One region of the Exiguobacterium sp. s46 genome, then DNA from elsewhere that is predicted to be linked to it. Evidence: a T-box and tRNA genes for the amino acid it is inferred to sense, from the RefSeq annotation. Region 1 holds a T-box; the other regions hold tRNA genes.

Region 1 (7,713 bases):
TCTTGAACGCACTCGAAGTCGCAAAAGTCGTCTTCGCAGAACGTGGCGTCACAGTCGAAACAGAATAAGATACGCATGACTTGATTGAAAAAAGATGGGCATGACGCATTTTCGGGTATCTCCTTAACAAAGGAGTGGTCGATCATGCGTTATGCCCTTTTTGCGGATCTTCACAGCTCAGTAGCCGACACAGCGGCTGTCCTAGCTGACATACGGCGGCTCGCTCCCGATGCGCATTTGTTTTGTCTCGGTGATGTTCATGAATGCCATGTCGGTAAAAAGCGAGCGAAGCGCTATTCCTTTGAATCGCTCTCCCTCGTCGTGACACTCGATGATGATTTTTTAGAGTTGATTGATTTTAAGACGTTGCTTGGCAATCAAGAAGAACGCATCCTGTCGCTCGTCCCACCGCATCTGTCTCCTGTCATCGATGCGTTACGCGATTGCCCTCGAAAACAACGGATCGAGGGGGCATTATTGATTCATGGAGACCAACTCAGTTGGTCGCGTGATTTTCTACCCAATCTGTCACAACAACGTGAACCATTACTCTTTTTTGGCCATAGTCATATCAGAGGTTTGTTTCAAAATGGCATCGCCAAACCGAGCCCACTAGATCAAACTTTATCAATCAAAGGAGAACGGCATGCCGTCAATCTGGGTCCCGTCGTGTTCGAACGAGAATGGTGTCTTTACGATTCAGAGCAACAATCGATCGTGTTCCATCAAGCGAAGTAAGAAGATACGACAAAAGCCGTCGGGCACAGGGCTCGACGGCTTTTGTTCGTGCATCCTATTGATCAGAGATAACGGACAAGCGATGCCTTGACGACATCCACTTGTGTGAAGTTCGTCTCTTCCGCGAATGCTTCGATGACTTGACGAACATCCCCTTGACGACGAACGAAGCTCGTCGGAACCGGTGACGTACCAACCAGTTGCTCATGCAGACTCGTCAATCGATGATCATCGATGATCGTCGTCATCAAATCAAGGAATAGCAGAACATGCAGACGGTTCAAATAATCCCATGGTTTGTCTTCCGAACGGAATTCATTACGAGCGAGCCATTTTTTCAATCCGATCGCATCGATTTGACTCAACGTCTCTGTCGTACGTGCCGACTTCCAAAGCGTCAACAGTTCACCCAGTTTTTTCCGTGTCTGTTTCTTACGCATGAAGAATTCAAAATTGTCTTTCGTCCGTAACGCGTCTCCTTCAATCGGAGCAATCAAATCGGCTTCCGGCGCCGTCACGAAATCGTGAACGAAATCGACAGACTCTCCCGGTAACCAAGCAGCGACTTTCCCGTGAAAATCAGCCATAAAGGCGACCGTTTCTGCCAAAGGCTCCTGCTTCATCTGTGAAGCAGCTTGCTGTAATCGTTCTTTCGTCTCAGTCTTCATAATCTACCTCTTCTTATTCGTGGATTGGTCTTACATTTCTTCTGGAGCGCCGACACCAAGCAAACGAAGACCCTCTGTCAAGACGATCGTGACAGACTTGACGAGTGCAAGACGCGATTGTTTTGCTGCGTCATCTTCGAGAACACGGACGTGTCCGTAATATTTATTGAAGCTTTGTGCAAGATCTAAGATGTAACGGCTGATGATTGACGGCTCGCGACGTGTGAACGCGCGATCGATGACCGTCGAGAATTGGTTTAGCATCGAGACGACACCCCATGCATGATCATCGGCACTACCAGCGAATGGTGTGCCATCATAGCCACCTTTACGGAGCAACGAGTGCGCACGGGCATTCGTGTACTGGACATACGGTCCTGTTTCGCCTTCGAATTTCAACATCTGCTCAAGATCGAACTCGATGTTGTTCATCCGTTCATTCTTCAAGTCGTGGAAGATGACGGCGCCGACACCTACTTGACGAGCCGTTGCTTCGGCATTCGCTAAGTTCGGATTTTTTTCCGCGATGTTTTGCTTCGCGACGTCGATCGCTTCTTGTAGTACTTCTTCAAGCAATACGATCCGACCTTTACGCGTCGACATTTTCTTTCCGTCCTTCATGATCAGACCGAACGGCACATGGTGCATTCCGTCGACGTTCTCAAATCCAAGTTTCTTCAAGACTGCGAACAATTGCTTGAAGTGAAGCGCTTGTTCCCCACCGACGACGTAGAACGCTTGCTCAAAGCGGTACGTTTCGAGACGATAGACAGCAGCTGCTAAGTCACGTGTCGCATAAAGCGTTGCTCCATCTTTCTTTTTAATCAAGGCAGGTGGCATACCCTCTGCTTCGAGGTCGACGACCATTGCCCCTTCTGATTCGACGAGGAGATCTTTTTCTTCGAGCAAATCGATGACGTGTTGCATCTTATCGTTGTAGAAGGCTTCTCCGTTCAAACTATCGAATTTAACGCCGAGCATCTCATAAACACGGTTGAACTCGACGAGTGAGACTTCACGGAACCACGTCCAAAGCGTCGTTGCCTGCTCATCACCTTGTTCGAGTTTTTTGAACCAGAGACGTCCTTCGTCCTCAAGTGCTGGATTTGTTTCCGCTTCTTCGTGGAACCGGACGTATAATTTCAACAATTCCTTGATCGGTTCTGCACGGACGGCTTCTTCCTCACCCCACATCGTGTAAGCCACCATCAATTTCCCGAACTGTGTTCCCCAGTCCCCTAAGTGGTTGACACCGACGACGTCGTAGCCTTTTTTACGTGAGATTTGGTTGAGCGCGTTCCCGATGACCGTCGAACGCAAGTGGCCCATCGAGAATGGTTTCGCGATGTTTGGTGATGAAAAATCAGTGACGATTGTTTTTCCATTCGCTTCACTTGATCCGAACGCCTCTTGCTCCGTCAGGACTTGGTTGACGATTTCTTGCGAGACGACTTCCCGGTTCAAGAAGACGTTGATGTAAGGACCAACAGCTTGAACGTTCGAGAACAACGGCGCGTCAATTTTTTCTGCGAGCTCCGAAGCAATCATGTTCGGTGCTTTACGGAATGCTTTCGCGAGCATGAAACATGGGAATGCCAGATCTCCATGATCTTCATGTTTCGGTTGCTCGATCAGTTGTTCGATTTGTTCAACCGATAAGGCACCTTCCATGACTTGATGTAATACTTCTGCATACTGCGCTTTATAACTCATCTTTATTTCCTCCTGCTTCACTGATTTTTTGGCAATAAAAAACGCCCCTTGCGCCACGCGCAAAGAGACGGAATGACCGCGGTACCACTCTTCTTGGTGTCATTTCGACACCCACCTTGTTCGGGGATAACGGGGTTCCCCCGGCTACGCCTTTTCCATCAGGAATCGGGCAGCGTCTCAGAAGTGCGCTTCACGACCGGTTCGTCCTCAGGCTTCCACCATTCCCTGATTCGCTAGTTGACGAATATCAACCGTTACTCTCTTCATCATCGACTGTATTCGATATCTTTCACATTATACGCAATTCTTTCTTTTCTCTCAACCTTATTTTTTTGGTAAATGGCTCATCAAAATTTCCACAATTCGGGTATAGGAATAAAAGATACTTCTCAGGGGGAGGGATGTTTCATGCGCTACTACCAACATGTAGCCCGGACGAGCTGGATCGTCTTCGGTCTCGTCGCCTTGACATTATTAGTGATCGGCATCGTTCATCCACCAACCTTCCATCCTTCTGTCTCCATCATCAACACTCTTTATTTATTCGGACTCGTTCTCCTGTTTCAGTTCGATAATGTCCGTCGTGGTGGCATTTACTATACATTCCAAGAAGGCATCATCTTATTTTTATTCCTCAATTACGGTTTAACGTACGCCTTGATTTTAAGCCAAGTCGGTATTCTCGTCTTTCAATTCATGTCTCATCGAAAAGCGATTCGTTGGAAACGTTTCGTTTATCTCTACCCGATCAACGCCTTGTTCGATTTAGTTTACATCTCGCTTCCGGCCTTTGCGTATTATGTGCTCGGCGGGCCAATCGGCTCAAACTTTACGTATACGAAAGCCTTGCTCCCTTTCATCGGCTTTTTAATCACCGTCTTCCTTGTCTCTTACTTCCAATGTCTATTCGTCAATCGATTCCTCTACTTGAAATACGATTGGCAACGTCTCGTAAAGCTTCAGTCCCTCGTCTACGGGATTAGCATGTTAAGTGCTCTACTTGGAATCTGGTTCTACGATGAAAGTCCGCTCGTCGCGGCTACAGTTTCCGCCTTGATTCTCTTTTTGTTCAAACGTCTGTTGCAAGAGCGTGGCGACTCCCTTGAAGCAAACGATAATGCTAAGCGATTTGATGATGCGAAGGAACACTTGTTGATTTCCCGCTTCGAGCGCGAGACGATCGATTCACTGCTCCTCGATTTACCACATCTATTGCCGTTTTCTGAAGGTTGGATCTCAATTCAACAACAGCGGAAACAAGTCATCTATAATATCCGGACGAAACAACCGATCGACGTGTTACCACTGTTTCATTCCTTGTCAGCCGACGATTTGCATACCCCGATCATCTATGGGCTGCGTTGCGACTGGGGAAACGATATTCAAATCGGATTGCCTGTCGATCGTCACTCGATGCTAGCGATTCCTTCGATTACGAGCGGAGAGGTCGATGTTTCGATCATCCTGTTCCATCAAGTCGCAGACGCCTATGATGTGACGAATGCCGACGAATTATCTCGTTTGCTCCGTATCTTTTGTCGCGTCTTAGAACGCTCACGTGAAACGGTCCAACTCTATACGGAAAGTCGGACCGATGCCTTGACCGAATTACCGAATAGTCGTGCTTTTTATGAACACGGTCGGCAGGAATTTGCCGCTGACTGCTATCCGCTCTCCGTGATCCTGTTCGATATCGATCATTTCAAACGTGTCAATGATACGTACGGTCATAAAGTAGGCGATCTCGTCCTTCGTGAACTCGGTCGACGTATCCAGGCGATCCAATTACAATATGATGATGTCTTTGCTGCTCGTTATGGTGGGGAGGAATTCGTACTTCTGTTGCGAAATGGTAGTCAAGAGGCTGCTATCCAGATTGCCGAGACGGTCCGCCATGCGGTCATGGATCGTCCCTTCCTCGTCGATGGTCACCGACTGTCCTTAACGGTCAGCCTCGGAATTGATACAGTGGAGGAAAGATATCAACGGACGTTCGAAGAATCGTTACGTCAAGCCGATCATGCACTCTATGTCGGCGGAAAACACAATGGGCGCAATTGTACCGCGCATTATGCAAACCTTTGAAAGGTCGTGACTCTATTGTCGATTACTGAAATTGAAATGACGCTACCGACATCACAAACTCATCGGACGATTCGGATTCATCGGCCACCCCATTTAGATCCTTCTGAAGCGTTACCTGTGATTTATATGCACGATGGACAAAACGTCTTCAGTGGAGAGACCGCCTCGTTCGGAAAAGGCTGGGAGATTCATCTTGCGCTACAACAGACACAGATTCCGGCAATGGTCGTCGCGATCGACAGTCCAGAAGACGGAATGGATCGTTACGATGACTACGCTCCTTGGAGTGATGAAGCTTTATTGATGCGGACTGCTTATCCTTCGCACAGGAAATCAATCGGGGGAAACGGTAAGGTCTACATGGACTGGATCATCCGCGAGTTAAAACCGTACATTGATGCCAACTACGCGACACGCCCTGACGATACGACGATGATCGGCAGCTCGATGGGTGGCGTCATTTCGCTCTATGGATTGTTCGCATATCCGGAAGTCATCACGCGCGTCGCTGCCCTGTCGACGGCCGGATGGGCAAACTTCTCCTCACTCCTTGAATTCATCGAGCGCAGTCCGTCGCTGTCTGCTACCCATCGCTGTTATATGGATGTTGGGACAAAAGAAGTGAGTGGTCCGATGACCGAAACGGATTATTTACACACAAATGATGTCTTAGCGCGAGCGGTCGAACAGAAACTTACTCAAAGTCGCTATACGATCATTCCGGAAGCGATTCATCATGAAACGGCCTGGGCCGAGCGTTTACCGGATATTTTACGTTACTTGTTTCCTTCCTCGTGAATACACAAAAAGCCGGGCGATTTCTACTAATAAAGAAATCTTCCGGCTTTTTACGCGTGCCTTATACTAATTCTTCTTGTTGCTCTTTTTCATAACGGTTGCGCGGATGCTCCCGGCATTCATCGGAACACGAACGCATGACTTTTGGTTCGCATTCTTCACAGCAGAAGTGCTGTCGATTACATTCCGGGTTTGCACAATTAACGTAGCGCGTCTCCGGTTTTCCACAGTAGTAACATTCTGAGACGACAGAAGGATTAACGGCATTAACAGGAACTTGTACACGCTCATCAAAGACGTACAGTTCGCCTTCCCAGTCTTCTCCTTGCGTCTGTTCATCTTTTCCGTACATGACGACTCCACCTTTAAGATGGAAGATATCATCACTCTGTTGCCGTTTACGGAAGTACGCCGTGAATTTTTCACAACGAACGCCACCCGTACAGTATGTGAGAACCTTTTTCCCTTCAAACAAATGCTCGTTCTCGTCAAGCCACTCCGGGAATTCCCGTGAAGCATCGACATCCACTTTTACAGCATTCTTGAAGTGTCCGAGGTCGTATTCATAGTTGTTGCGTACATCGAGAATGACGACATCATCTTGTTTCATCATTTCTTTCCACTCTGCTGGTTCAAGATACGCAGCGTGTTCTTCTGGTACGTTGAATTCATCCTCAAAACGCCATGTGACGAGTTCTTTTTTGTAACGGACGAACGTCTTTTTGAAGGCGTGCCCTTCGACTTCATCGATTTTGAATTCGATGTCAGCGAATCGTGGATCCGCCGTCAAGTCCTTCATGTATTGTTCCGTTTGTTCGACCGTTCCAGAGAGTGTGCCGTTGATTCCTTCTGGTGCGATCAAAATCCGACCTTTAATACCGAGCTCTTTACAGTAAGCAAGATGCTCTTTCGTTAGCTGTTCCGCATTTTCGATCGGAACATACTTATAAAATAATAGTACGCGATAAGGTTTCATATTCCTCATTAGCCCCCATGTCAGTTTTTTGCAGTAAAACGAACGTTGGCAAACGAAGCGTCTAGCTATTGACTAGCTGGGAACGCCTGCAAAACGCACCCATTTAAGTATAATACCAACTCCCTTTCGAATGTACAATCTACAATTCCTGAATCCCTTTCAAGGAATTTCATTCCCTTTCTGAATCAGAAAGAGGTAAAATAAAACACAGTAGTACATCTCGCAAGGAGGATTCCGAATGCTCCATACACTTCGTGACTGGATCGAGCAGATGATTTTCTTTCTCCAAGACTTACCTGGAGGAGCTGCCACCGGTTTGATTGCCCCGTTTCTTGAGTCTCTATTTCCTTTCCTGCCACTCGTCCTGATCATTTCCGCGAATGCGGCAACCTATGGTTTTGGTATGGGTGTTCTCGTATCATGGGTCGGGAGCATGCTTGGATCACTCGTCGTCTTCGCTTGTATTCGATATCTATTTCGTCGTCCGGTTACGCGTTGGCTTGAAAAACACCATGCCGCACAACAGTGGATCGAACGTGTTCGTCACATGAGTCCCATCTCACTCGGATTCTTTTTCTCGCTTCCGTTCATGCCTGCGTTCATCATCACGTCCATTTCCGCCATGATTCAACTATCGCTGCGGACGTATTTGATCGCTGCTGGTGCCGGTCGTCTGATCGTCGTCATCATCTTCTCGCTAATCGGAAAGGAATGGTCCACGTTCCTTGAACGTCC
Region 2 (7,713 bases), on a different contig from region 1:
CATGATTTACGGGACGGGATGTTGATCGAGGAATGTGCATCGCTCGTCGATTGTTCGTTCGATCACGTCGCATCGATGATCCGGACACATGAACGGATGCTGGCACCGCTACAAGCAAAGTGTTAGACGTTTAGGGGATTCTCACCTATACTCAAATTACAACGATTACGATAAATGGGGTGGAATCATGGCGGAAACAGAACAAAAAATTTATGACGTCATCATCATCGGGGCAGGACCTGCTGGGATGACAGCCGCACTTTATGCATCACGTGCGAATCTTTCGACATTGATGATCGAACGCGGGATTCCGGGCGGTCAGATGGCGAACACTGAAGATATCGAGAACTATCCAGGATACGATAGCATCCTCGGACCTGATCTCTCGCAAAAAATGTTCGACCACTCGAAAGCATTCGGCGCAGAATATGCGTACGGAGACGTTCGAAGCATCGAAGACGGTAAAGCGTATAAAACGATTCATGCACACAACAAAGATTACTACGCGCGGGCGATCATCATCGCGTCTGGTGCACAATATAAAAAGATTGGCGTACCGGGTGAAGAAGAGCTCGGCGGTCGCGGTGTCTCATACTGTGCCGTTTGTGATGGTGCGTTCTTTAAAGAAAAAGAACTCTTCGTCATCGGTGGAGGCGACTCAGCCGTTGAAGAAGGCGTCTACTTGACACGCTTCGCGAAAAAAGTCACGATCGTTCACCGTCGTGATGAGCTCCGCGCTCAAAAGATTCTTCAAAAACGCGCGTTCGACAACCCGAAAATTGACTTCATCTGGAACCATACGGTCAAACAGATCAACGAACAAGACGGGAAAGTCGGCGGCATCGAGTTAATCAACACAAAAACAGCTGACGTGACGACGCATCCGATCGATGGTGTCTTCATCTACATTGGGATGAACCCAATCACTGGTTACGTCCAAGATCTCGGCATCTTAAACGACCAAGGCTACGTCGTAACGAACGAAGCGATGGAAACGAACATCAAAGGCATCTTTGCTGCCGGTGATGTTCGTGAGAAAACACTTCGTCAAGTTGTTACAGCAACAAATGATGGTTCGATTGCAGCGCAAAATGCACAGCATTTCATCGAAGCGTTGCTTGAAGAATTACAAGAATCCTCACACGCATAATATCGAACCAGTTTCATTGAAGGAGACTTCAGTGAAGCTGGCTCTTTTTTTATGATATACTGAGAAAGAAGTGAAAAATACACACGGAACTGTTGTCTGGAGGGCGAAAAGATGGAACAGAATCAACCGCAACTTGTCATCATCACGGGTATGAGTGGGGCTGGGAAGACTGTCGCAATGAACAGCTTTGAGGACTTAGGCTATTTTTGTGTCGACAATTTACCCCCGACGTTACTGCCGCATCTCATCGAAGTCATTGGACAAGTGCGTCCTAAAATCGCCGTTGCCATCGATACCCGCGCGCGTGATTTCATCGACAGCTTTTTTGTCGTCTATGAGGATTTAAAGAAAACCGACTTACAAATCCGGATGTTGTACCTCGATGCACGAAACGATGTCCTCGTACGCCGCTACAAGGAATCGCGTCGTTCGCATCCGCTCGCACCGACGGATTCACCGTTGATCGGAATCGAACGCGAGCGGACGTTGCTCGAAGGATTCCGTGATAAGGCACAGATGCTGATTGATACGAGTGACATCAAGCCGCTTGCACTGAAAGAACGTCTCTTGAAGGAATTCACGGAAGGCACGCGGATTCCGTTCACGGTCAACGTCATGTCGTTCGGCTTTAAACATGGCTTACCGCTTGATGCCGATCTCGTCTTTGACCTGCGCTTCTTACCGAATCCTTTCTACATTCCAGAGCTGCGTCCAAAAACGGGACTCGACGAGGAAGTCGCGTCATACGTCATGCAGTGGCCGGAAGCGAAGCTGTTCTATAAAAAACTTGTCGATTTGCTCGAGTTCCTGATTCCACAATACGAGCGGGAAGGGAAGTCGCAACTCGTCATCGCCCTCGGTTGTACAGGCGGGAAACACCGCTCGATTACGTTCGCCGAAGCGATCAGTAAAGAATTTGCGACGCAGTATCACATCGAGACGAATCACCGGGATTATGTGCATGCGAAGGAGGAGAAGTGATGAAATGGGAACGTAAAGTCGTCGCTGTCGGTGGCGGGACAGGACTCTCGACGCTTCTTCGTGGACTCAAGCATTATCCGCTCGACATCACAGCCATCGTCACGGTCGCTGATGACGGCGGCAGTTCTGGTCGTCTGCGGACGGAATTCAACATGTTGCCGCCGGGCGATATCCGAAACGTCATCGTTTCCTTATCGAAGTCGGAGACGTTGATGGACCGAATCATGCAGTACCGGTTCGAGACCGGGGAAGGACTACACGGGCATTCGCTCGGAAACTTGATGTTGACGGCAGCAACCCAGCTCTGTAACGGTTCGTTCGTCGAAGCAATCGGCGTCATGGGACAATTGTTGAACGCAGAAGGAAAGGTCTATCCGGCGACGGAACGAACGATCACGTTATGTGCTGAGTTCGAGGACGGGACGATCGTCAAAGGCGAGTCGTTGATCCCGAAGGTCGGTAAGAAGATTGAACGGATCTTCCTTGAGGAACAAGACGTCCGTCCGGTACCGGAAGCGATTCAGGCGATTCTTGACGCCGACGTCATCGTCCTTGGTCCAGGTAGTCTCTATACGAGTATCATCCCGAACGTCCTGATCGATGAGATCCGGGAAGCGATCCAACAATCACTGGCTCCGGTCGTCTATATTTGTAACGTCATGACGCAACCCGGTGAGACGACGGCGTTCACTGCCAATGAACATTTAGCGGCACTCGAACGCTTCCTCGGACAAGGCGTCGTTGATACGATCATCGTCAATAATGAATCGATCGATGCGAGTTACCTGAAGAAATATCAAAAGGATCACGCTGACATCGTCACCTATAATGAAAAACAATTCGAGCTCGCTGGCGTTGAAGTGCTGGCAGACGATATCGTCGATTACAATCATCACTTCATCCGTCATGACTCAGATGCCGTCGCAAGCCTCGTCATGCGAAAAGTGTTGTCGATTCGACGGATGCGTCAACTCGAAGGGAAGGAGGAGCTGACATGAGCTTTGCCTCAGAAGTCAAAAAAGAATTAACGCAGATTCCGATCACCGATCACGAGATGAAGGCGGAACTTGCAGCGCTCGCGCGGATGAACGGTGCGATCTCGTTCGGTCTCGGACGTGGTCTGACACTCGATATCTCGACCGAGAATGCGTCGATTGCTCGTCGGATCTACTCGCTTTTGAAAAAAGCATACGGAGTCCATCTCGATCTGCTCGTGCGGAAGAAAATGCGTCTGAAAAAGAATAACGTCTACATCGTCCGCGTCAAACAACAGGCGGATAAGATTTTGCAAGACCTCGGAATCCTCGGAGAAGGATTCACGATGATTCGTTCGATCAGTGACACGATTCTCAACGATGAACGAAAAGCACGCGCTTATTTACGAGGGGCGTTCCTCGCCGGAGGTTCGCTCAACAATCCGGCGACGTCGTCGTATCACTTGGAGATCTTCAGCTTATATGAAGAACATAATGCAGCGCTCCGTGGTCTATCGAACGTCTTTGATTTGAACGCGAAGGCAATCGAACGGAAAAAGGGACACATCCTCTACATCAAGGAGAGCGAGAAGATTTCCGATTTCCTCAAGCTCGTTGATGCGACACAATCGATGCTACGGTTCGAGGATGTGCGGATCTTAAAAGACATGCGTAACTCGGTCAATCGTCTCGTCAACTGTGAGACGGCAAACCTCAACAAAACGGTCGGTGCGGCATTACGCCAAGTCGAGAACATCAAGTTCCTTGAGCGGACGGTCGGGCTCGATGTCTTACCGGATAAGTTGAAGGAGATCGCGATCTTGCGCGTGACACATCAAGACGTCACGTTACAAGAGCTCGGGGAGATGGTCGAAAGCGGCTCCATCTCAAAATCAGGGATCAATCACCGGTTGCGGAAGATTGATCAAATCGCTGAAAAAGTACGGAATGGAGAGTCGATGACAGGGGCCTTATAAGAGGGTCGCTTGCGGGATGAACCATAGTCTACTATAATATATAGTCGATGCAACTAAATGTTCGAATTAAGGAGTTTTTGAAATGGCTAACGAAAAGAAACGTATTTCGCTGACAGTCGATGCGAAGTTTGATGAAGTGTTAACAAAAAAAGCGAAATCAATCGGTGTACCGAAAAGCACACTCGTTGCGTTCGCAACATCTTTATTCCTGAAACAATTACAAGCAGAAGAAGAGCTTTCGCCACATGCGAACGCGATCTACTCGCTGATTCGTGAAAACCACGATATCGTTTCAGACATCACAGACTTGATCGACTGATCATCGACCTCTCGTTCTATAAGGAACGGGAGGTTTTTTTGTATGCAACGATAAACGACAAGACTTTATGGATACAAAAAAAGTGTCTCCCGAAGGAGACACTCTGGATGACTTATGCACGTTCCATGACGCGGTCGATGAGACCGTAATCAGCAGCAGCTTGTGCTGACATGAAGTTGTCACGCTCTGTATCGCGTTCGATGACTTCAAGTGGTTGTCCTGTGTTTTCAGCCATGATTTTGTTGAGGTGCTCACGCATTTTGATGATACGCTCCGCATGGATTTTGATATCCGATGCTTGACCTTGTGTACCACCGAGTGGTTGGTGGATCATGATTTCAGCGTTTGGTAACGCGAAACGTTTTCCTTTTGCGCCTGCTTGGAGCAAGAACGCACCCATCGATGCAGCCATACCGATACAAATCGTTGAGACTTGTGGCTTGATGAAGTTCATTGTATCGTAAATCGCCATACCGGCAGTGATCGAACCACCTGGGCTGTTGATGTAAAGCGAGATTTCTTTATCTGGATCTTCTGCTGCTAAGAACAGAAGTTGGGCAACGACTGAGTTGGCGACGTTGTCGTCAATCGCGCTCCCGAGAAGAATGATGCGGTCTTTTAGCAAACGTGAGTAGATATCGTAAGCACGTTCCCCGCGGTTTGTTTGTTCGATGACTGTTGGAATTAACATAGTCTTTGCCTCCTTATAGTTGGTATGTAGCTTCCTATTCGACTTATCCTTATCATAATCCTTTGGTCAATATTGGTCAAAAGATACGATGCGACTTTTAGGTATTTTTCCATTACAAGGGCAAATGAAACATATCAATATAGAAAAAAGGCAACGCCATTGCTGGCATTGCCTTGTGGTTGAATAAATGGTACACCCGGAGAGATTCGAACTCCCGACACCTGGTACCGGAAACCAGTGCTCTATCCCCTGAGCTACGGGTGCATCTGATGTACTGAACAATTAATAGTATAGCGACATTTTTTCAGAAAAGCAATAGGGAAGCATGACTTTTCTTTTCTCTAGCGACTCAAAAGGGGTTCAGAGCACGTTTTTTAAAACGTTTCTTCTATAATAAGAAGTGGGGGAGGGGAATCGATGGATCAACGCCAGGAACAGACGCAACAGATGACGTTATCGGCGTCACAACAGTATCAGTTACATGTGCTTGAACAACCAGCGGCAGAGCTCGAGGAGGAATGGCGACGGTTGAAACGACGGTTGCACCGCCATTACCCGAATCAGGTTTCGTTAGAGGTCGAGCAGATGGCAGGACATTTGGCGTCCTATGAAGACGAGCTTCTTGCACAAATACGTTTAGAATCAGTCAGACAGGAAATAGGATATATGGCGGAACAACTCATCGTGTATTTAGAAGCGGACGGTTTATTGCGGACATCGGACGAGCAACTCGCTGCATCCTTCTCGACCAATGTCGCAACGATTAAAGAAGCACGGACACTCTTACAACAATGTGAACCAGTCGGCATCGCTGCCCGCTCGGAACGCGAGTGCCAATGGTTACAGGCGATCGAGCTAGACGACACGGAATTGATCGAACTGACGGATCGGTTGCGGCATGCTCCGGCGAGTCAGGTATTCGCTCAGTACAGTGAACAGGACCGGACACGATTGCGAAAACGATTGACGCGGCTGAGCCGGACACCGGATCTTCCTAAAGAGGAACGATCGGTCATGGCAGAAGCGCGGATTCACCTGTTAGTTGGAAAACTTCAGATCGACTGGATGACACTCGACACGGATCAGACGTGGCTCGAATTAAAAGAGGCAACGCCTTTTTTGCGCGCGTACGAACGACGTCGCGTTACGATGCATGCCATCCTCTCGGTCTTGCTTGAGCGACAAGAACGCTGGTTCAAGGGAGAACTGCATCTTGAGCCATTGACGAAAAAACAAGTCGCAGAAGCAACGGGACATCATCCGTCAACGATTGGTCGAGCGATTGCTGCGAAGTATGTCGAGACGGTCCATGGTCTCGTTGCTTTAGAAGACTTGTTCGTCTCACGAACGACAAGCGGAGATTCGAGTTTTTTGATTAAACGGCGGATCGCCGAATACATTCAGCACAGTGATTGTCCGTTAAGTGATCAGCAATTAACGGATCGCCTGCAAGCAGACGGTCTGACAGTCGCGCGACGGACGGTTGCGAAATATCGGGCAGCGCTTGGTTTAACAAAAAAAACGATGCAGCAAAGGAAGGCGCAATCAGAATGGGATTAAAACGACACAGACACTTAACACTCTATTCACGTCCGGGATGTACGCTATGTGAAGAGGCCGCCATCTTACTCGACTTCGTACTCGATGAGTTTCCGGAATGGACGTTCGAGGAAGTCAACATTGATCAGGATGAAGCGCTCAGTCTACGGTTCTTATACGAGATTCCCGTTGTCATGCATGACGGCGAAATCTGGAGTTATGGCAAAATCGAGACAGAAACAGTAAGAAAACGCTTACTTCAAAAAACTTGAGAAACGAGACTTGCAAGGCGAGAAACGGACTGTTATGATAACGGTGTACCAAGTGGGACACGTTATGACATGCGGGACAGAAAGCGTCCAGCTACTTGAGAGGAGAGGGAAATACATGATTCGGCAGTTAGTCCAGATCCAAAAACGAATCGTGCCTGATCTGATCGAAGAAATGCAGACACGCTACGACATCCTTCATTATGTGCGACTAATGCAACCGATCGGACGACGTACGCTTGCGACAAGCCTTGGCTTGACGGAACGCGTCTTACGGCGGGAAGTCGACTTCTTGAAGCAGCAAGACCTCCTAGAGGTCGCAACGCAAGGGATGTCCTTAACGGATGAAGGACGAAACGTTCTTCGCAGCATGCACAGCATCATGGGAGAACTCGCAGGGATCTCAGACATGGCGAAAGCCTTGAAAGAGAGACTCGGGGTACGGGACGTCGTCATCGTACCGGGTGATTCCGATGAGACCTTCTGGGTACAACGAGACATGGGACGGGCGACCGTCGCACGACTCAAGCGAGAGCTTTCTTCAAACCATCACAATACGATCGCTGTCACAGGCGGTACGACGATGGCTTCGGTCGCGGCGATGATGTCGCCAGACAAGGAACACCGTCCGATGACGTTCGTTCCGGCACGCGGAGGACTGGGAGAAACGCTCGAGCTACAAGCGAACACAGTATGCTCACGGATGGCGTCACGCGCTCAAAGTGATTATCATCTGCTTCACATCCCGGACATGGTCAGTACAGAGACGTTCGTCAAGATGATCGAAGAGCCGAGCATAAAAAATGTGCTTCA
Region 3 (7,713 bases), on a different contig from region 1:
CCTGTTTCTTCGAGATATCGATTGGTAACTTCGACGTGATATAGTCCGTTAATGAGTCGAGACGTTCGTATGTCTCGAACCGACGACGTTCATCCGTTCCGATTCCTTTGATCCGAGAGACGAGCTGACCGAACTGTTCTTTAATCAGACGAACAAGTGCTTCTTGTTTCGCCCCTTTGATGTCCATCTTCTCGATTGGTTCGATGACGGCTTGATATCCCTCGTCCGTCTCCTCGACGTTTTCAATCCGGACGCGTTCCTTCCCGATGACGCGGACACGGACCGTATCATTCCCGAGTTCACTCATCTTCGCGATTTGAACGAGTGTACCAACCTGGTGCAGCCCGTCGACAGACGGCTCTGCTTCTGGGTCACGTTGCGTGACGACGACGAGATCAATTTCGTGTTCCTTTGATGCAAGTAAGGCTTTTAAGGATACCGGACGCCCGACATCAATCGTCAATCCGATCAACGGATACGCAACGACACCGCGTAACGGTAAAAGTGGATATTGTTTTTTCTTCATTCGAATTCCTCCTAAACAAAAAGACTCGGAAAGGCGTACAAGTAGCCTCCGAGCCGATTTGTCACGGTGTTACGCCGTTTCTTTTTCTTTCCCATGTTCAATTGTACCATCTTTCAACTCAAGCGTTGGACCGCGTTTACCAGTCAACGTTTCTGCTGTAATGATGACTTTCGCGATATCTTCACGCGATGGGATTTCGAACATGATATCAAGCATAGTTTCTTCGATGATGGAACGAAGACCACGCGCACCTGTTTTACGTTCGATTGCAAGTTTTGCAATCTCAAGAAGTGCATCTTCCGTGAAGTCGAGTTCGACATCATCGAGTTGAAGCATTTTCTTATATTGTTTCACGAGGGCGTTTTTCGGTTTCGTCAAGATTTGAACGAGTGCCTCTTCATCAAGTGGCTCGAGCGTCGCCATGACCGGCAAACGACCGATGAACTCTGGAATCAAACCGAACTTTTGAAGATCTTCTGGTAATGCAGCTGCCAGAATTTCTTTTTGTGTAAGGTTACGGTTCTCTGAATCGTTTCCGAATCCGATGACTTTTTTACCAAGACGACGTTTGATCGACTGATCGATACCATCGAATGCGCCACCGACGATAAACAAGATGTTCGTCGTATCGATTTGGATGAATTCTTGATGTGGGTGTTTTCGTCCACCTTGTGGCGGTACACTCGCAACCGTTCCTTCCAAAATCTTCAGCAAGGCTTGTTGGACACCCTCACCAGATACGTCACGTGTAATCGACGGGTTTTCTGATTTACGAGCGATCTTATCGATCTCATCAATGTAGATGATTCCTTTTTCAGCCTTCTCAACATCATAGTCTGCTGCTTGGATGAGTTTCAACAGGATGTTCTCGACGTCTTCACCGACATAACCGGCTTCCGTCAAACTTGTTGCATCTGCAATCGCAAACGGTACGTTCAAGATACGTGCCATCGTTTGGGCAAGAAGTGTTTTACCGCTACCTGTTGGTCCAATCATGACGATGTTCGACTTCGAAAGCTCGACATCATCTGCGCGACCACCAGCATTGATTCGTTTGTAGTGATTATACATCGCTACAGACAACGACTTCTTCGCTTTTTCTTGACCGATGACATAATCGTCAAGTGTCGTACGAATTTCATGCGGTTTCGGAACATTCTTTAGCTCGACTTCTTCTTCAGTGCCGAGTTCTTCCTCTACGATTTCATTGCAGAGTTCGATACACTCGTCGCAAATGTAAACGCCAGGTCCAGCAACAAGTTTGCGTACTTGTTCTTGTGTCTTTCCACAGAAAGAACATTTTAGCTGACCTTTTTCTTCGTTAAATTTAAACATAAAGGTCCACCCCTTTAACGTGGAAATTGTATGGATGCCTGTAGCATCCCGTCTCACGTTTTACTATTTATGATTGTAGCATGAACAAGGAAAGTCTTTCAAATCCTGGACGAACGATTTACAGTTTGATGTTCTGAACCAAGGATCGTTTGTCCTTGTTTGACCTATCGTACAAAAAAATCGACTCCAAGACCAGAAATTGGGCTTGAAGTCGATCGAAAACCATGAAATGGCTTATTTTGCTTTTGCGTTGTCGACGAGAACATCGATAGCTTTACGGAATTGAAGATCGCCTTTAAGCGTTTCAAGACCACCTTGTGGTGCAAGCATCGTTTCAAGTTGATCTGCAGGGATGTTGTAGAGTTCTGACATTGATTGAAGTTCAGCTTGAGTTTCCTCATCTGTTACTTCGATTTTTTCGTCAGCAACGATTTGCTTGAGGACGAGACGTGCTTTAACGCGCTCTTCCGCTTGCTCTTTCATTTCAGAACGCATTGCCTCTTCTGTCGTTCCAGTCAACTGGAAGTACATGTTGAGGTCGATGCCTTGTGATTGAATACGTTGTGTGAACTCTTGAACCATACGCTCGACTTCGTTTTCGACCATGACTTCTGGAAGATCAACTGTCGCATTTTTCGTAGCCGCTTCGACTAACTCATCGCGCATTGAAGCATCAGCTTCTTGTTTGCGTGTGTTTTCGAGACGCGTACGGATTTTTGTTTTCAACTCGTCGAGTGAAGAAACTTCTTCATCCATTTCTTTTGCGAACTCATCTGTCAATTCAGGGAGCTCTTGTGCTTTAACTTCGTGGATCGTTACTTTGAATGTAACTGGTTTTCCAGCGAGTGATGCTTCGTGGTATTCCTCTGGGAATGTCACTTCAAGATCTTTTTGCTCGCCAGTTTTTAAACCGACCATTTGCTCTTCGAATCCAGGAATGAAGTTTCCAGAACCGATGACGAGTGAGTAGTTCTCAGCAGTTCCGCCGTCGAATTGGTTTTCCCCATCGAAACCTGCGAAGTCGAATACGACTGTATCGCCATTCTCGATGACGCCATCTTCTTTAACGACGAGTTCTGCACCGCGTTCTTGTAATGTTTTGAGTTCAGCGTCGACGTCTTCGTCAGTAACGTTCGTTTCAACTGCTGTGTACTCAAGACCTTTGTACTCACCGAGTGTAGCTTCTGGCTCGATGACGAACGTGATTTTGAATTCGACTGGCTTGCCTTTTTCGAGTGTTTCAACGTCGATGTTCTCAAGCGCGATTGGCTCGATTCCTGATTCGACGACTGCACCTTCAATTGTGTCCTTGTAAAGGATATCGAGTGCATCTTGGTACAGTGCTTCTTCACCGTACATTTTGTTGAACATTGCGCGTGGCATTTTTCCTTTGCGGAAACCAGGTGTGTTCAAAGTCTTAACGACTTTCTTGAACGCTTGGTCTACCGCTTTATCAAATGCTTCAGCAGGCGCTTCATACGTGAGGACGCCGAGGCTACCTGATTGTTTTTCCCATTTTGCAGTCATGCTGAGTCCCTCCAAAATTGTCAATTAGCGTACATGTGTGTACAACAAGTCACATTATAGCACAATCGTTCTGACGATTACCACTGTTGAACGAATCGTTTCCAGATGTCTCAATCGAAGTAAATCTGCTCGAATGCGATGACTTCTGGATAAAGGATATGTGCCGCTCGATATAACCGCTTCGCCAGCGGACTGAGGATACGTTCCGGTTCTTCACGTTCAAATGTCAGACCTGCGAGTTCTTCGCAGGCTGCGAGCCACTTCTCCATGTCTGATCCAATTCGTTCTCGCTCTTCAAGATGGATTAATTGATCCGATCGCAAGACGAGTAACGCTCGGAACGGATCCATTCGCTCTAACGTATGCATCGATGCCAGTAACGCTTGTTGCTCCTGTTGATGTACCAGCAAAATTTCTTCTAACTCTTCACGTGACGAGATCGTCCAGTCTACATCTACGTGTGGCACATGAATGCTTACCGGATATGACACGTGATCAAGCACGCTTCCTAATAACTGATCAATGACGAGTAGACTTTGATGTTCTGTCTCTTGCGCCTGAAGGTATTTTTGTGTGATGTATGCAATGAGCTCAGATGTCCGTTCGAATTCCCTACCGGTCAATTGGCGCATTTGTTCAACCCAACTGCCATGTCGCAACACATGCATCAATTCCGTTGCTGATGTTACCTCACGCTGCGCAACAGGGTTGTTTTGAACTGCCGGCTTTTGTTCGCGAACACGCATCTGTTGTTTGATTTCATCTAATCGAAGCGCGAGCCCATAAGGTAGATACGGTGACGCCGAGCGCAAAGCGAGTTTCATCGGATAACGTTCTCCGAGTTCATAAAGAAAGAGTGCGAGCACTTGCTCGACACCCTCGACTTCAAGAAATCGTTCTGCCACTGTTTCAAATCGTTCCCGGTCATGCATTAAGAGTGGTTGAATGACATAGAGCCGGTGTAAGACATCTTCTCCTGTCAATTGGTCAGTCTCTAATTCCATAATCAATTGTTCTTGTTTAGAAGCGGGCAAACGAAGAATGCGCGCTCGCTCTACTTCTAGTTCATGTTCCATCCAGCGCGATGTCCCCATATTCCGGCACTCCTTCATGTTCAACTTCTTATTTCGTAAATGGGTCGAGTAAAGATGTCCAGTTCGTGATTGCTTCTTGAAGTTGTCCTGCCTGCTCGATTCCTAATCGATTCAACGTATCTAACGAGACGTCCGCTTCAAGTAATCGAGCGATGTCTTCCGATTGATTCACGTACTGCTCGAGTTTTGCACTTAAATTTTGCAATTCTTGTGGCGGATTTTCAAGTCCCGCTAATCGTTGATCGATTTGATCCAGTTCTTGATTGAACTGATCAATCGTTCCGTTTTCCTTCAACTTTTCGATTTGTTGATCGAGTGCCTGTTCAGGGTTTGCAGATTCACGCGCTGTCGTAGCCGCTTCATTCAAGGAAGCCGACAAATCTGACGTGACTTGGGCCGTATCTTTTGCAATGCCTTGAAGTTCTCCAGCGTAATCGACACTATTTTTTACATCGTTGACTTGTTGTTTTGCATCGTCGACTGTATTTGAAATCTCACTACATCCAGCAAGAAACGTACTTAGCACAAGGACTGCTCCAACTTTCTTCCACATTGCATTCATCCCTTTCGAGTTCATGATACCTTAATTATAATCGAAAATCGGAATAAAAAAAAGAGACCACCCTCGTAAGGGCAGTCTCTATTTTAATTATAGCGTCCCAAGAGGGATTCGAACCCCCGACCGACGGCTTAGAAGGCCGTTGCTCTATCCTGCTGAGCTATTGGGACGTGTCAACACGAATAAACTATACTAGAACAATTCTTTCGTGTCAATCACATTACAAACATTGCATTTATTTTATTACAAAAATGTTCCGTCCAGATGCAGGGCATTCACTCGATCACCGTTCACATCGAGAAAATCGACAGAATAACGGTTTTGATCCACTTCAAGAATCGCATACGTCTTGTCTGGTCGATGACGCGGCATCCGGATTGAACCTGGATTGATGAATAACACGCCGTCCCGATATTCAGCCTTCGCAACATGGGAATGACCATAACAGACGATGTCCGCCTGCTTTTCCTTCGCATGATGCTGCAAGACATCTAGACTGTATTTGACGTCCTGACGATGTCCGTGGACACAAAGGATGGTACGACCATCTATTTCCGACATGACTTCTTCCGGAAAATCGTGTCCGTAATCGCAATTCCCTCGCACAACACGATATGGATATAATGATTCGATGTCGCGCGTCAATTGGGAGTCCCCACAATGAAATGCCAAATCCACGTCTTGGTGACGTTCGAATATCGTAAGCAGTTCTTGTTCTAGTCCATGGCTATCACTAACGATCAACGCTCTCATCTTCATCACACTCCTAAGAAAGTAGTTAAGTCCTGTTCGAGCTTGCGCAATGCATTGCCACGATGACTAATCATCGCTTTTTCTTCTTTCGTCAACTCAGCAGCCGTCTGTCCGCTTGCCGTGACGAACAATGGATCATAACCGAACCCGTTCGAACCCGCCGCTTCAAAACCGATTCGCCCTTCCATCGTTCCACGAACCGTCAATGTCTCACCCGTTGGTTTCGCTAGCGCGAGGACACAAACGAAGCGCGCCGTCCGCTCTTCCTCCGGAACACCTACTAACTTTTCAAGCAGTAGAGCGTTGTTCGCCGCATCCGACTTTTCAAGACCCGCGAATCGTGCCGAGTAGACACCTGGAGCGCCATCTAAAGCATCGACTTCAAGACCTGAATCATCAGCAAGTACCGCGTGGCCAAAGTAGGCTGCTGCCTCTGTTGCTTTTAAGAGTGCATTCTCCTCGAATGTCTCACCTGTTTCGTCCGTTTCCGGAGCATCGGCGTGATCGAGTAACGATTCGACCGTATAACCGAGACGACCCAGCATGCTTTCAAGTTCCTTCACTTTACCTGCATTGTGTGTTGCGACGATGACCTTCATCTATGTTCCCCCACTTCTTCTCCTACATACCACCAAGAGACACCGAGTGCCTCACGGCCAGCATCAATCAGTTCCTTAATTCCTTTTTCCCCAAGTTCGAGCATTTCGAGCATCTCTTGACGGGAAAATGTCGACTCTTCTCCTGTTGCTTGCATCTCGACGATTTTACCCGATGAGGTCATGACGAGATTGAAGTCGACTTCCGCCGCAGCGTCCTCTTCATAGCATAGATCGAGCAAGACATTCGACTCGACGATTCCAACCGAGATGGCTGCGATGCCCTCTTTGATCGGTGTATCTGTCAGTTTTCCCGCTTGAATCAATTGATCGACTGCTCGGACGAGTGCCAAAAAACCACCAGTGATCGATGCCGTTCGTGTACCGCCATCTGCCTGAATGACATCACAATCGATCCAGATCGTTCGTTCCCCGAGCTTCTCTAAATCAACGACGGCCCGAAGCGAGCGGCTGATCAGACGTTGGATTTCCATCGTCCGTCCCGTCTGTTTGCCGCGGACGGCTTCTCGTGCGGTCCGCTGAGCCGTCGCACGTGGCAACATCGAATATTCCGCATTGATCCAGCCCTGGCGTTTACCGCGAAGGAACGGTGGCACCTTCTCCTCGACGGTCGCCGTACAGAGGACTTTCGTATCTCCCAGTTCAATCAAGACAGAACCTTCTGCGTGTTTATTGACATCAATCGATAATTGAATAGGACGGAGATGATCCGCCGTTCGTTGGTCTATCCGCATTTAATCTTCCTCCGTTCCAAGCACGATGCGCTCCGCATGGATGGTCTGATCGAGCCAGTCCGTCGCAATCTGATCAAATGAGCGGATATCGCCTGTCGCGTAATAACGATGTTCCGGAATTTGTGTCACATCTGCTGAAATCGTATTGTAATCAAGTAGTGCTGCTACCTCGAGCGCTGTCTCGTCTCCTGAAGAGATTAGCTGGACGCCTGGTCCGATGACCCGTCCAATCACATCTGCTAGGAGCGGGTAATGAGTGCACCCGAGGATCAATGTATCCATATCGTAATTCATCAATGGTCGTAATGTATTGGCAACGACACGTTCGACGTACGCACCGTCTGTCTGCATCGACTCGACGAGCGGGACGAATGGCGGGCACGCTAACGATTCGACGACGACTTGTCCTTCGACGTGGCGTAACGCCTTCTCGTAGGAATTACTTGTAATCGTCATCTTCGTTCCGATGACACCGATTCGTTTCGTACGCGTCACCTTGACTGCCGCACGGGCCCCAGGATCAATGACACCGATGACAGGTATATTTAAACGTTCTCGCGCTTCTTTT

The links. The T-box of region 1 lies ahead of argS (arginine--tRNA ligase). A T-box ahead of a tRNA ligase gene usually reads a tRNA of that ligase, here a tRNA-Arg.
Region 2: it encodes a tRNA-Arg, which carries the amino acid that the T-box ahead of argS (arginine--tRNA ligase) is inferred to sense. The anticodon was not compared.
Region 3: it encodes a tRNA-Arg, which carries the amino acid that the T-box ahead of argS (arginine--tRNA ligase) is inferred to sense. The anticodon was not compared.

The regions. Positions count from the first base shown of each region.
Region 1 is NZ_JACSMY010000003.1:198,885-206,597, reverse strand. It holds gene KNQ08_RS14235 (carboxymuconolactone decarboxylase family protein) at 1-68, shown strand, start outside; gene KNQ08_RS14230 (metallophosphoesterase family protein) at 145-738, shown strand; gene KNQ08_RS14225 (hypothetical protein) at 801-1,406, opposite strand; gene argS (arginine--tRNA ligase) at 1,437-3,119, opposite strand; T-box leader at 3,180-3,398, opposite strand; gene KNQ08_RS14215 (GGDEF domain-containing protein) at 3,528-5,204, shown strand; gene KNQ08_RS14210 (alpha/beta hydrolase) at 5,220-6,002, shown strand; gene trhO (oxygen-dependent tRNA uridine(34) hydroxylase TrhO) at 6,064-6,978, opposite strand; gene KNQ08_RS14200 (TVP38/TMEM64 family protein) at 7,217-7,713, shown strand, end outside.
Region 2 is NZ_JACSMY010000001.1:1,828,530-1,836,242, reverse strand. It holds gene KNQ08_RS09600 (tetratricopeptide repeat protein) at 1-126, shown strand, start outside; gene trxB (thioredoxin-disulfide reductase) at 188-1,150, shown strand; gene rapZ (RNase adapter RapZ) at 1,262-2,131, shown strand; gene KNQ08_RS09585 (gluconeogenesis factor YvcK family protein) at 2,131-3,129, shown strand; gene whiA (DNA-binding protein WhiA) at 3,126-4,082, shown strand; gene KNQ08_RS09575 (hypothetical protein) at 4,165-4,401, shown strand; partial or broken gene clpP (ATP-dependent Clp endopeptidase proteolytic subunit ClpP) at 4,514-5,098, opposite strand; tRNA gene KNQ08_RS09565 (tRNA-Arg) at 5,281-5,356, opposite strand; gene KNQ08_RS09560 (RNA polymerase factor sigma-54) at 5,510-6,652, shown strand; gene KNQ08_RS09555 (glutaredoxin family protein) at 6,643-6,903, shown strand; gene KNQ08_RS09550 (sugar-binding transcriptional regulator) at 7,022-7,713, shown strand, end outside.
Region 3 is NZ_JACSMY010000001.1:1,576,759-1,584,471, forward strand. It holds gene lon (endopeptidase La) at 1-526, opposite strand, end outside; gene clpX (ATP-dependent protease ATP-binding subunit ClpX) at 596-1,861, opposite strand; gene tig (trigger factor) at 2,096-3,388, opposite strand; gene KNQ08_RS08315 (hypothetical protein) at 3,499-4,482, opposite strand; gene KNQ08_RS08320 (hypothetical protein) at 4,511-5,035, opposite strand; tRNA gene KNQ08_RS08325 (tRNA-Arg) at 5,138-5,211, opposite strand; gene KNQ08_RS08330 (metallophosphoesterase family protein) at 5,285-5,794, opposite strand; gene KNQ08_RS08335 (XTP/dITP diphosphatase) at 5,800-6,393, opposite strand; gene rph (ribonuclease PH) at 6,390-7,145, opposite strand; gene racE (glutamate racemase) at 7,146-7,713, opposite strand, start outside.